2 linked regions of the Parasedimentitalea psychrophila genome follow. Each later gene encodes a partner of the first gene's protein in a complex. Links are inferred from orthologs where the notes say so. Each region holds a gene or a part of one and is shown in the gene's direction. Other genes may lie near its edges.

Region 1 (5,966 bases):
GCTGTGCGGCGCTGGAAGAGGAGGCGCTGTCCAGACGGTTGTTTGGACCGATGATGCCGGAAGATTCGCTGTTACCGGCCATCGAAGAGGCGCGCGGTGGCACATTGGTATTGGAAGATATTGATGCGCTGACCGAGCCCTTGCAGGGCAAGTTGCTCAGCGTGATCAATGAGCAGGGCACCCCAGGCGAAACCCGCATCGTTGCGATCTCAAACCTGCAAGAGGCGGGTAAGACCTGTGAGGATGCCTTGCGACCGGATTTGTTTTATCGTCTGGCCGCATTGCGTATCACGGTGCCGCCGTTGCGGCAGCGCGGCGAGGACATTCTGACCCTGTTTATGCGGCTCTCTGAACAGTTTTCCGAGGAATACGGCTGTGAGGCCCCCAAGGTCTCGGCGCAAGAAGCGGCGCAATTGCTGCAGGCGCCCTGGCCGGGCAATGTGCGCCAGTTGATCAATATTGCCGAACGGGCGGTGTTGCAGGCGCGGCGCGGCTCTGGGACCATTGCCTCGCTCCTGATGTCCGATCACGAGGAAATGCAACCGGTGATGACAACCGAGGGCAAGCCGCTGAAGGAATACGTAGAAGCCTTTGAGCGGATGTTGATCGACAATACAATGCGCCGCCACAAGGGCTCGATCGCATCGGTGATGGAAGAGCTCTGCCTGCCGCGCCGGACTTTGAATGAAAAAATGGCCAAATATGGTTTGCAACGGTCCGACTATCTCTGAGGCGAGCTGTCCACAGGGCGACTGACAAGGTGCGGGTCTCGCTGACAGCACCGAAACACGGGCGTACAAGCGAAGAAATTCGCTTGTTTTTTACCCTTTGGCTGAATTGATCGCCAAATTGTGTAATTTCCCGGGGGCTTTGACAGATGTCCATTGTCATTACCTATCCACAGGCAGTATGCTGCTGGGAAGTGACTACCACCAATATGGGGTGAGTCACTTCAAATGAGTTTCGCTGTTTTCCGTCTTTGTCCGGTATGATCCGAGAAGGCGAGAACAGACCGATTGGCCCCGGGGATCCGGGGTAGTTTAGCGCCTGCGCTGGAATGTTTTCAGGGCAGGAAGAAATGGGCAGGGATCGGGATAGTCCCACCTGTCGGAGAAGAACCGCGATGACGCGCGCGCAGGCACAGAGCTTAGAGACAGGACCGCCGGGAACACTTTCCGCGACCATGTTCTGTCGCGCACCGTCAGATATCGCCCTGACAAGACATCACCCAAAACGCGCAGCCCCCCCCGGAAACGGCCGGAGCGTGCGCGCGCAGGCATGGTGCACTAAGGAAACATGGCAAAGAAGATGCTTATTGATGCCACCCACGCCGAGGAAACTCGGGTTGTGGTGGTCGACGGAAACAAGGTTGAGGAGTTCGACTTTGAATCCGAGAACAAACGCCAGCTTGCTGGCAATATCTATCTGGCAAAAGTAACCCGGGTCGAACCCTCTCTGCAGGCAGCCTTTGTTGAATATGGCGGCAATCGTCATGGCTTTCTGGCGTTTTCGGAAATTCACCCCGATTACTACCAGATCCCGGTCGCCGACCGGCAAGCTCTGATGGAAGAAGAGCGCGTCTATGCCGAGGCAATGCGCGCCAAGGACGACGAGGAAGACAGCAAGCCTGCCAAACCGCGCCGGTCACGGTCGCGAAGCCGTACCAAGGCTGAAGACGTAGCCTCCAAGGATGCGGTTGAGACCAAAGAAGTCGAAATCCCCCAGACCGAAATTTCCGGTATGGAAACCATTGATCTCAGCGATGAGGCCGACACCGGTTCGGCTGATGTGCTTGGTGTGTCCGAAGGCAGCTCTCCGATGGAGACCGTGGCAGAGACCCCGGTTGAAGAACCTGTTCAGGAGCAATCCGAACCACAGGTCGAAGCCGCTGAAGGTGCCGTTGACGCGGTGGCTGAAGATGCTGCGCCTGTTGCTGAAGCTACAGTGACCGAAGATGAGACCACCTCGGAGCAACCTGTAGTGCAGGATGCGGCTGCGGAGACATCCGTGGCAGAGGATGACGCGACCGAAGCAAAAGAGCCGGGCGACGATGAGCCGGATGCCGACGACAACCGTGCGGACGCCATCTCAAAAGACAGCACAATCGAATCGGTTGCGGATGAAGACGACAGCGAGGACATCCGTCCGCGCCGCAAGCCACGTCCACGCCGCTACAAGATTCAGGAAGTTATCAAAGTTCGCCAGGTTCTGCTGGTTCAGGTCGTCAAAGAAGAGCGTGGCAACAAGGGCGCTGCTCTGACCACATATCTGTCGCTGGCAGGTCGCTACTGCGTGCTGATGCCCAACACCGCCCGCGGTGGTGGTATCTCGCGCAAGATCACCAATGTTGTTGACCGTAAAAAACTGAAAGAGATCGCCAACGAAATCGACGTGCCGTCAGGTGCGGGCCTTATTGTGCGCACCGCTGGTGCCAAACGCACCAAGGCTGAGATCAAGCGCGATTATGAATACCTGCAACGGCTGTGGGAACAGATCCGCGAGCTGACGCTGAAATCAATTGCGCCCGCCAAGATCTATGAAGAAGGCGATCTGATCAAACGCTCGATCCGCGATCTTTATAACCGCGAAATCGACGAGGTGTTTGTTGAGGGTGAGCGCGGCTATCGCATCGCCAAAGACTTCATGAAGATGATCATGCCGTCGCACGCCAAGAACGTGAAACGCTATAATGAAACCCTGCCGCTGTTCGCCCGTTATCAGGTCGAAAGCTATCTGGGGGGCATGTTCAACCCGACCGTTCAGCTGAAATCCGGTGGCTATATCGTGATTGATGTCACCGAGGCCCTGGTGGCCATCGACGTCAACTCGGGCCGCGCCACCAAAGAAGGCTCGATCGAGGACACCGCCACCAAGACCAACCTGGAGGCCGCCGAAGAGGTGGCCCGCCAGTTGCGACTGCGGGACCTTGCTGGCCTGATCGTCATTGATTTCATCGACATGGACGAGCGCAAGAACAACGCCGCCGTTGAGAAAAAGATCAAGGACAAGCTGAAAACCGACCGCGCCCGTATTCAGATTGGTCGCATTTCGGGCTTTGGCCTGATGGAGATGAGCCGCCAGCGTCTGCGCCCCGGCATGCTCGAAGCCACCACTCAGCCGTGCCCCTCGTGTCACGGCACTGGTCTGATCCGCTCCGACGATAATATGGCGCTGACCATTCTGCGCCAGATCGAGGAAGAGGGCACCCGCAACCGCTCACGCGAAGTCCTGGTGCGCTGCCCGGTCAGCATTGCCAACTTCCTGATGAACCAAAAGCGCGAGCATATCGCCCAGATCGAAGCCCGCTATGGTATGTCGGTTCGCATCGAAGGGGATCCGCATCTGATCAGCCCTGACTTCACATTGGAAAAGTTCAAGACAGCCACCCGTGCGGTGTCGGTCGCGACGGCTCCGGTGGTATCGGTTGATACATCGCTGATGGATCAAGTGGATGCTGACGAGGCTGAAGCCATTGAAGATGAAGAAGAAGAGGTGGTTGTCGAGATCACTGAAGTCTCTACTGAAGCGGCTGAAACATCGGATGAATCTGAGACCAAGCCCAAGCGCAAGCGGCGTCGTCGCCGGCGTCGGTCGGGCAAATCTGATGACGCCGAAAACGGCTCTGAAGATGGCTCGGATGACAGTGCTGAAGCCGCTGTTGCTGCTGAAACCGTCTCCGAAGCAGACGGTGCTGTCTCGGGCGAGGTGACAGCTGATGGCGAACAGCCAGCCGAAGACGAGAAAAAGCCAAAGCGGACTCGCACCCGGTCGCGGTCACGGTCGCGCGGCAACAAGTCCAAGGTTGAAGCTGCCGAAGGTGAAGCCACTCCGTCGACTGACGCTCCGGCCGAGGTTGCTGTCGTGGACGAACCCGCTGCAGCTGAACAGCCAGCGACTGAAGCTGAGCCTACGCCAGTAGTTGCAGAACCAGTGGCAGAAGCTGCACCAGAGGTTTCTGTTGAAACCGCTGTTGCCGACGTCACTGAAGCAGCACCCGCTGAGCAGCCCGAGGCTGCGGTGGAAACGACTGAGCCTGAGACGGTTGCGGTTGCCACACCCGAGGTGGCTGCAGAACCTGTGGCCGTTGCTGAGGTGGTCGCCGAACCCGTGCCAGAGACCGCACCGGAGGTGATAGAGACTGCACCGGAGGTGATTGAGACTGCACCGGAGGTGATTGAGACTGCTGCACCGGAAACGGCTGAGGCAGACACAATTGTCGAAGCCGCACCCGAACCGGCTGTGGCAGAACCGGAGCTGGTTGCCGCTGAAGAGGTCGCTCCTGAGCCGGAGCAGCCGCCCAAGCCAAAGCGCCGCGGCTGGTGGTCGCTGGGCAACTAAAGCAAGTTTGAAACGCCGGGGGAAACCCCGGCGTTTTCATTTGTCGGCCATCGAGTTGGGGTGACTGTTTTTGTTGAGACACTGTTAGGTTGTTTCGCGTGCGAAACATTATCAGGCGATTTCGGAAGAACCGCCATATGTCCGGAGCCGATATGTCACCAGCTTATTTTTAGATTAATGGATAGGTGCAGAGGCCGCGCTTGGGGCTCAGCCGCCCTTGCGGACCAGATAGATCTGATGGCCGTCAGCCTCGGTTATCTGCAGCAGTGTGTGGCCGCTCTCATTGCAGAAATGCGGCACGTCGATCACCGCTGCGGGATCGTCTGCCAGCAGCTGCAGAAGCGCCCCCTGTTGTAGGGGTTTCAGCCGCTTGCGCAGTTTAAGGACCGGCAGCGGGCACAACAGGCCAATGGCATCCAGTATTTCACTAATATCGCTCATAACAGTCAGATATGACGGAAAATTCATCCTGTCCACAGGGATGTGACCAGCTGTCCTCGTGACCTTTGAAATCAGGTGGGGTAAGGCAGTTATATGTTTGGTATTGAAATCATCGATGCAGGCCTAATCCCTGCTATGCTCGTCGCGCTGATCGCCGGTTTGATCAGCTTCCTTTCCCCCTGTGTGTTGCCCATCGTGCCACCCTATCTGGCCTATATGAGCGGCGTTTCAATAGGAGATATGCAAAACCCCGGTGCGGCCCGCCGCAAGGCGATACTGGCCGCGTTATTTTTTATCATGGGCCTATCAACTGTGTTCCTGTTGCTGGGCTTTACCGCGTCGATTTTCGGCGCCTTTGTCCTGCAAAACCAAGAGCTCTTCGCGCAGGTCTCGGGCTTGGTGGTGATCATCTTCGGGCTGCATTTCCTGTCGGTCTTCCGTATTCCGATTCTGGATCGTGAGATGCGAATGGAGGCGGGGCAGTCCGGTGGATCAGCGATTGGCGCCTATGTACTGGGCCTTGCCTTTGCCTTTGGCTGGACGCCCTGTATTGGCCCGCAACTGGGGGCAATTTTGTCGCTGGCAGCGTCTGAGGCCTCGGTTGCCCGGGGAACCATTTTGCTGGGTATTTATGCGCTTGGCCTTGGCGTTCCCTTCCTGCTTGCTGCCATATTCCTCAGCCGTTCGATGGTGCTGATGAACAAGATGAAACGCCACATGGGTTTGATTGAAAAACTGATGGGTGGGTTGCTTTTGCTGGTGGGGGTGATGCTGGTGACCGGGTTGTTCTCAACCTTTTCCTGGTGGCTGCTGGAAGCCTTTCCGGCTTTAGCCCTTCTTGGTTAGATAAAGGGGGCCGGATGGCCCCTTTTACTTTATATGCAGGGTCTTACTCTTGCCGGAATGACCCGCTAGGTTACGGTAAACACATTTTAAGGGCAGGGCATTGGGTCGGGTCGCGAACAGTCTACAGCGTACAGAGGTGCATCGGCGCCGGGTGTTTTACATCCCCGGCTACGACCCTATTCCGCCGCGCCGCTACCGCGAGCTCTATCGTAAAGAGGCGGCGGCACAGGCTGAAATTTCCGGCTATGAGATTGCCCTGAGCGCCAAAGCTTCGAAATCAGGTCCCTACGGGTGGCAGGTGCAATCCGCTATCGACAAGGCCAAAACGGCCACCGATGTTG
Region 2 (4,055 bases), 1.5 Mb from region 1 along the record:
ATCGATTTCGACGCTGCCGAGGATCAGCTGGTGTTGCTCTGGGACCTACAGGATCAGCCCGACCCCGATATCCAGATTGAATCCGATCCCGATGCCCCGGACCAAAGCATCATCCGCATCAACGGCACCGAGACCCTGCGGCTCAACAGCTCAGCCGGGATCACCGCAGCGGACATTGTGGTGCTGGATCAGAACAGCAGCGCCCTGGCCGCTCATATGCCGGGTTGATCCGGCAACAAGCGGCAGCCCTGCCGGGCAAATTACCTTTGCCATTGCCGACGGAACGGCCTATATCCGCGCATCCACCATGGATTCGCGGATCTGCGCTGTCTTCGGGTGGGGACTACTCCACGGGCCTGTGCTGGACGACATCCCGGCCTGCGCCATTCACACAAACCTATATAGGAGACCCCGATGTCGATCACAGTTGAAGAAAAAAACCGCCTGATGAAAGAATTCGCAATCAAGGAAGGCGACACCGGTTCGCCAGAAGTCCAGGTTGCCATTCTGACCTCGCGCATCACCACCCTGACTGAGCACTTCAAAATCCACAAAAAAGACAACCACGGTCGTCGTGGTCTTTTGAAAATGGTTGCTCTGCGCCGCAAGCTGCTGGATTACACCAAGTCGAAAGATCTGGCCCGTTACCAGGACCTGATCAAACGTCTCGGCATCCGCCGCTAAGAATACCGATCCTTTTGGATCATCTAACGCCCGCTCATCTGAGCGGGCGTTTTTTCGTTGTGCCGGGCCTTTTGTGCCGCCGCCCGCATGCGCGCAGCTCGCCAGGTTTCAGACCTTTGCATTTGCGGCCAGTAAGTCCGAGCGGGACACCACAACCCTAAGACGCATCACCGCGCCCTATGCGCAGCCGAGATATAGTCTGAAAAACCGGCAATTCTCCTCCTGCAGATGGTGTTATTGCATTGAACCTTTCTTTTTGCGCCAAAAACATATACGGCGAAGCAATCTGGAATGGGGCATCCGAGACCCGCGCCCCAGATACGAAGGATAGGGTCGCGAGCATGGGCTCGCATTTTTCCGGCCAAAGGGGATACGCCCCGGCGGCCTACGTAGGAAACGTGATGTTTAACGTAACTAAGAAATCGATCCAGTGGGGCGAAGACACGCTGACACTGGAAACCGGCAAAGTAGCCCGTCAGGCTGACGGCTCGGTGATCGCCACTCTGGGCGAGACCTCAGTCATGGCCAACGTGACTTTTGCCCGCAAGCAAAAACCCGGCCAGGACTTCTTCCCCCTGACCGTGCATTACCAAGAAAAATACTATGCCGCCGGTAAAGTACCGGGTGGCTTCTTCAAGCGTGAGGCCCGCCCCACCGAGAAGGAAACACTGACTGCACGTCTGATCGACCGTCCGATCCGTCCGCTGTTTGTCCCTGGCTTCAAAAACGAAGTTCTGGTGATGTGCACCGTGCTGTCCCACGATCTGGTCAACGACCCTGATATGGTTGCAATGATCGCTGCTTCGGCTGCTCTGACCATTTCCGGTGCTCCGTTCATGGGCCCGATCGCCAACTGTCGCGTTGGCTTTGAAGATGGCGAATATGTTCTCAACCCAACTGTTGACGACATGCAGGACCTGCGCCTGAACCCAGAACAGCGTCTGGATCTGGTTGTGGCCGGCACCAAAGACGCCGTGATGATGGTTGAATCCGAAGCTTACGAGCTGTCCGAAGCTGAAATGCTGGGCGCCGTCAACTTTGCCCATGAGCAGATCCAGCCGGTTCTGGACCTGATCATCTCGCTGGCCGAAGACTGCGCCAAAGAGCCGTTCGACTTTGCCGCTCCGGATTACTCGGATCTGTCCGCAGCCGTTAAGGCCGCTGGCGACACCGAAATGCGCGCCGCCTTTGCGATCAGCGACAAGCAAGAGCGGACCTCAGCTGTTTCGGCTGCCCGCGACACCATCAAGGCTGCCCTGAGCCCTGAGCAACTGGACGACGCGAACCTTGGTTCCGCTCTGAAAAAGCTCGAAGCTGGCATCCTGCGTGGCGACGTTGTCAAAACCGGCATCCGTATCGACGGTCGTAAAACCGACGAGATCCGCCCAATCGTTTCGGAAACCGGCCTGCTGCCGCGGACCCACGGTTCGGCACTGTTCACCCGTGGCGAAACTCAGGGTCTGGTTGTCACCACTCTGGGTACCGGAGACGACGAGCAGTTCATCGACGCGCTGCACGGCAACTTCAAATCCAACTTCCTGCTGCACTATAACTTCCCTCCCTATTCGGTTGGTGAAGTGGGTCGCGTCAGTGGTCCTGGCCGTCGTGAAATCGGTCACGGTAAACTGGCATGGCGTGCGCTTCAGGCGGTTCTGCCTGCTTCGACTGATTTCCCCTACACCATCCGTCTGGTGTCCGAGATCACCGAATCAAACGGTTCAAGCTCGATGGCTTCTGTCTGCGGCGGCTCGCTGTCGATGATGGACGCTGGTGTGCCTCTGAAAGCTGCCGTTGCCGGCGTTGCAATGGGTCTGATCCTGGAAGAAGACGGATCTTATGCGATCCTGTCCGACATCCTGGGTGACGAAGATCACCTCGGCGACATGGACTTCAAAGTGGCCGGTACCGCAAAAGGTATCACCTCGCTGCAGATGGACATCAAGATTGCCGGCATCACACCGGAAATCATGGAAAAAGCCCTGGAGCAGGCCAAAGTTGGCCGTGTTCACATCCTGGGCGAGATGGCCAACGCACTGACCGAAGCCTCTGACTTCTCGGTTCACGCGCCGCGCATCGAAACCATGCAGGTTCCAACCGATAAGATCCGTGAAGTGATCGGCTCGGGTGGTAAAGTGATCCGCGAAATCGTTGAAGTGTCCGGCGCCAAAGTCGACATCAACGACGACGGCATCATCAAGATCGCTTCGCCAAACGCGGAATCGATCAAAAAGGCCTATGACATGATCTATTCGATCGTGGCTGAGCCTGAAGAAGGTGCCATCTACACCGGTAAAGTTGTCAAAATCGTCGATTTCGGCGCTTTCGTGAACTTCTTCGGCAAGCGCGACGGCCTGGTGCATGTGTCCCAGATCGAAAACCGCCGCCTGAACCACCCTTCGGACGTTCTGAAGGAAGGCCAGGAAGTGAAAGTCAAACTGCTGGGCTTTGACGATCGCGGCAAGGTTCGCCTGTCGATGAAGATCGTTGACCAGACAACTGGCGAAGAGATCAAGGGCGAAGAGTAAGCCGATACGGCTTAACTCTCTTGTGAAATAACCAAGGCCCTGCTGGCAACGGCGGGGCCTTTTTTGTATTATGCAGCTAAGATCGTCCGGGCCATTCTGCTCAAACCCGCGACCTCATGTTCAAGCATCAATTCTCCGTTTTTTGGGATTTGCTTGTCAGAGTACCGACGGCCCTTCGCGAGATCTAAAACACAAAATCGGCAATTACCGAACTGAGTATTCTGGAACATCTTGTTGAGGACAAAACAGCCCAACCCCGCAACCGATTGTGTTGAGGGTGTCATTGACGAAGCATAGACCAAATGAAGAAATGCCTCATTCTTTTCAGTGGTGATGAAACTGGGTTTGGACTTAAGCAAAAAATCATGGTCACCAAGGTACCAAACTCCCTCCAAATCAGCATTTTCCCACTCTCTGCTGTTGGGCTTAGACCACTTTGAGAAAACGTTTAGTGCAGCGACATTGTGCGAAAGCTCGCTCTTGTTTTTCAGGTCAGCGATATACCCTGGGTCCGCCTCAAAATCTTTGGCGGCAATTTTGTGGGAAATTGTTTTCTTCAGTGACCAATATCGATCTTACTTACCAGGCTGCAGTAACGACTCCATTGTCGGCCATTGTTTTTGTGGCTGCAACTGACTCAATCTCAGAAATATTGTTAATCCTACTTCCATTATCCCTCACGCCTCTTTTTGACATCCAACTCTTGCTCACGTCACTCAATCAATAAGGGCGTCGGAAAAGTGTTTAGCTCCTTAGGCGCGTTAAGATTTCCATAAACCCTAGCCCAACCCCCCCCGAACCAAGCCAAGCCCCTCCCCCTGCGGAGGGGCGCCCCCTGCTCTGGCA

What was found. The genes of interacting proteins can lie anywhere in the genome.
Region 2: the proteins of QPJ95_RS16345 (region 1) and pnp are in contact, whole or in part, in a cryo-EM structure (PDB 9QH0), measured with the Escherichia coli proteins. The link is inferred for Parasedimentitalea psychrophila from one-to-one orthologs.

What each region holds. Positions count from the first base shown.
Region 1 is NZ_CP127247.1:3,352,281-3,358,246, forward strand. What follows is about bases 907-4,538. They hold QPJ95_RS16345 (Rne/Rng family ribonuclease), read left to right. Parts: upstream 907-1,296; coding sequence 1,297-4,338; downstream 4,339-4,538. Outside these bases: QPJ95_RS16340 (sigma-54-dependent transcriptional regulator), read left to right, coding at 1-731; QPJ95_RS16350 (sulfurtransferase TusA family protein), read right to left, coding at 4,546-4,779; QPJ95_RS16355 (cytochrome c biogenesis CcdA family protein), read left to right, coding at 4,873-5,625; QPJ95_RS16360 (hypothetical protein), read left to right, coding at 5,726-5,966. UniProt on the Escherichia coli protein: Endoribonuclease that plays a central role in RNA processing and decay. Required for the maturation of 5S and 16S rRNAs and the majority of tRNAs. Also involved in the degradation of most mRNAs.
Region 2 is NZ_CP127247.1:1,847,235-1,851,289, reverse strand. What follows is about bases 677-3,647. They hold pnp (polyribonucleotide nucleotidyltransferase), read left to right. Parts: upstream 677-1,085; coding sequence 1,086-3,209; downstream 3,210-3,647. Other genes in these bases: rpsO (30S ribosomal protein S15), read left to right, coding at 677-684. Also shown: QPJ95_RS08935 (calcium-binding protein), read left to right, coding at 1-228; more of rpsO, read left to right, coding at 415-676. UniProt on the Escherichia coli protein: Involved in mRNA degradation. Catalyzes the phosphorolysis of single-stranded polyribonucleotides processively in the 3'- to 5'-direction. Also involved, along with RNase II, in tRNA processing.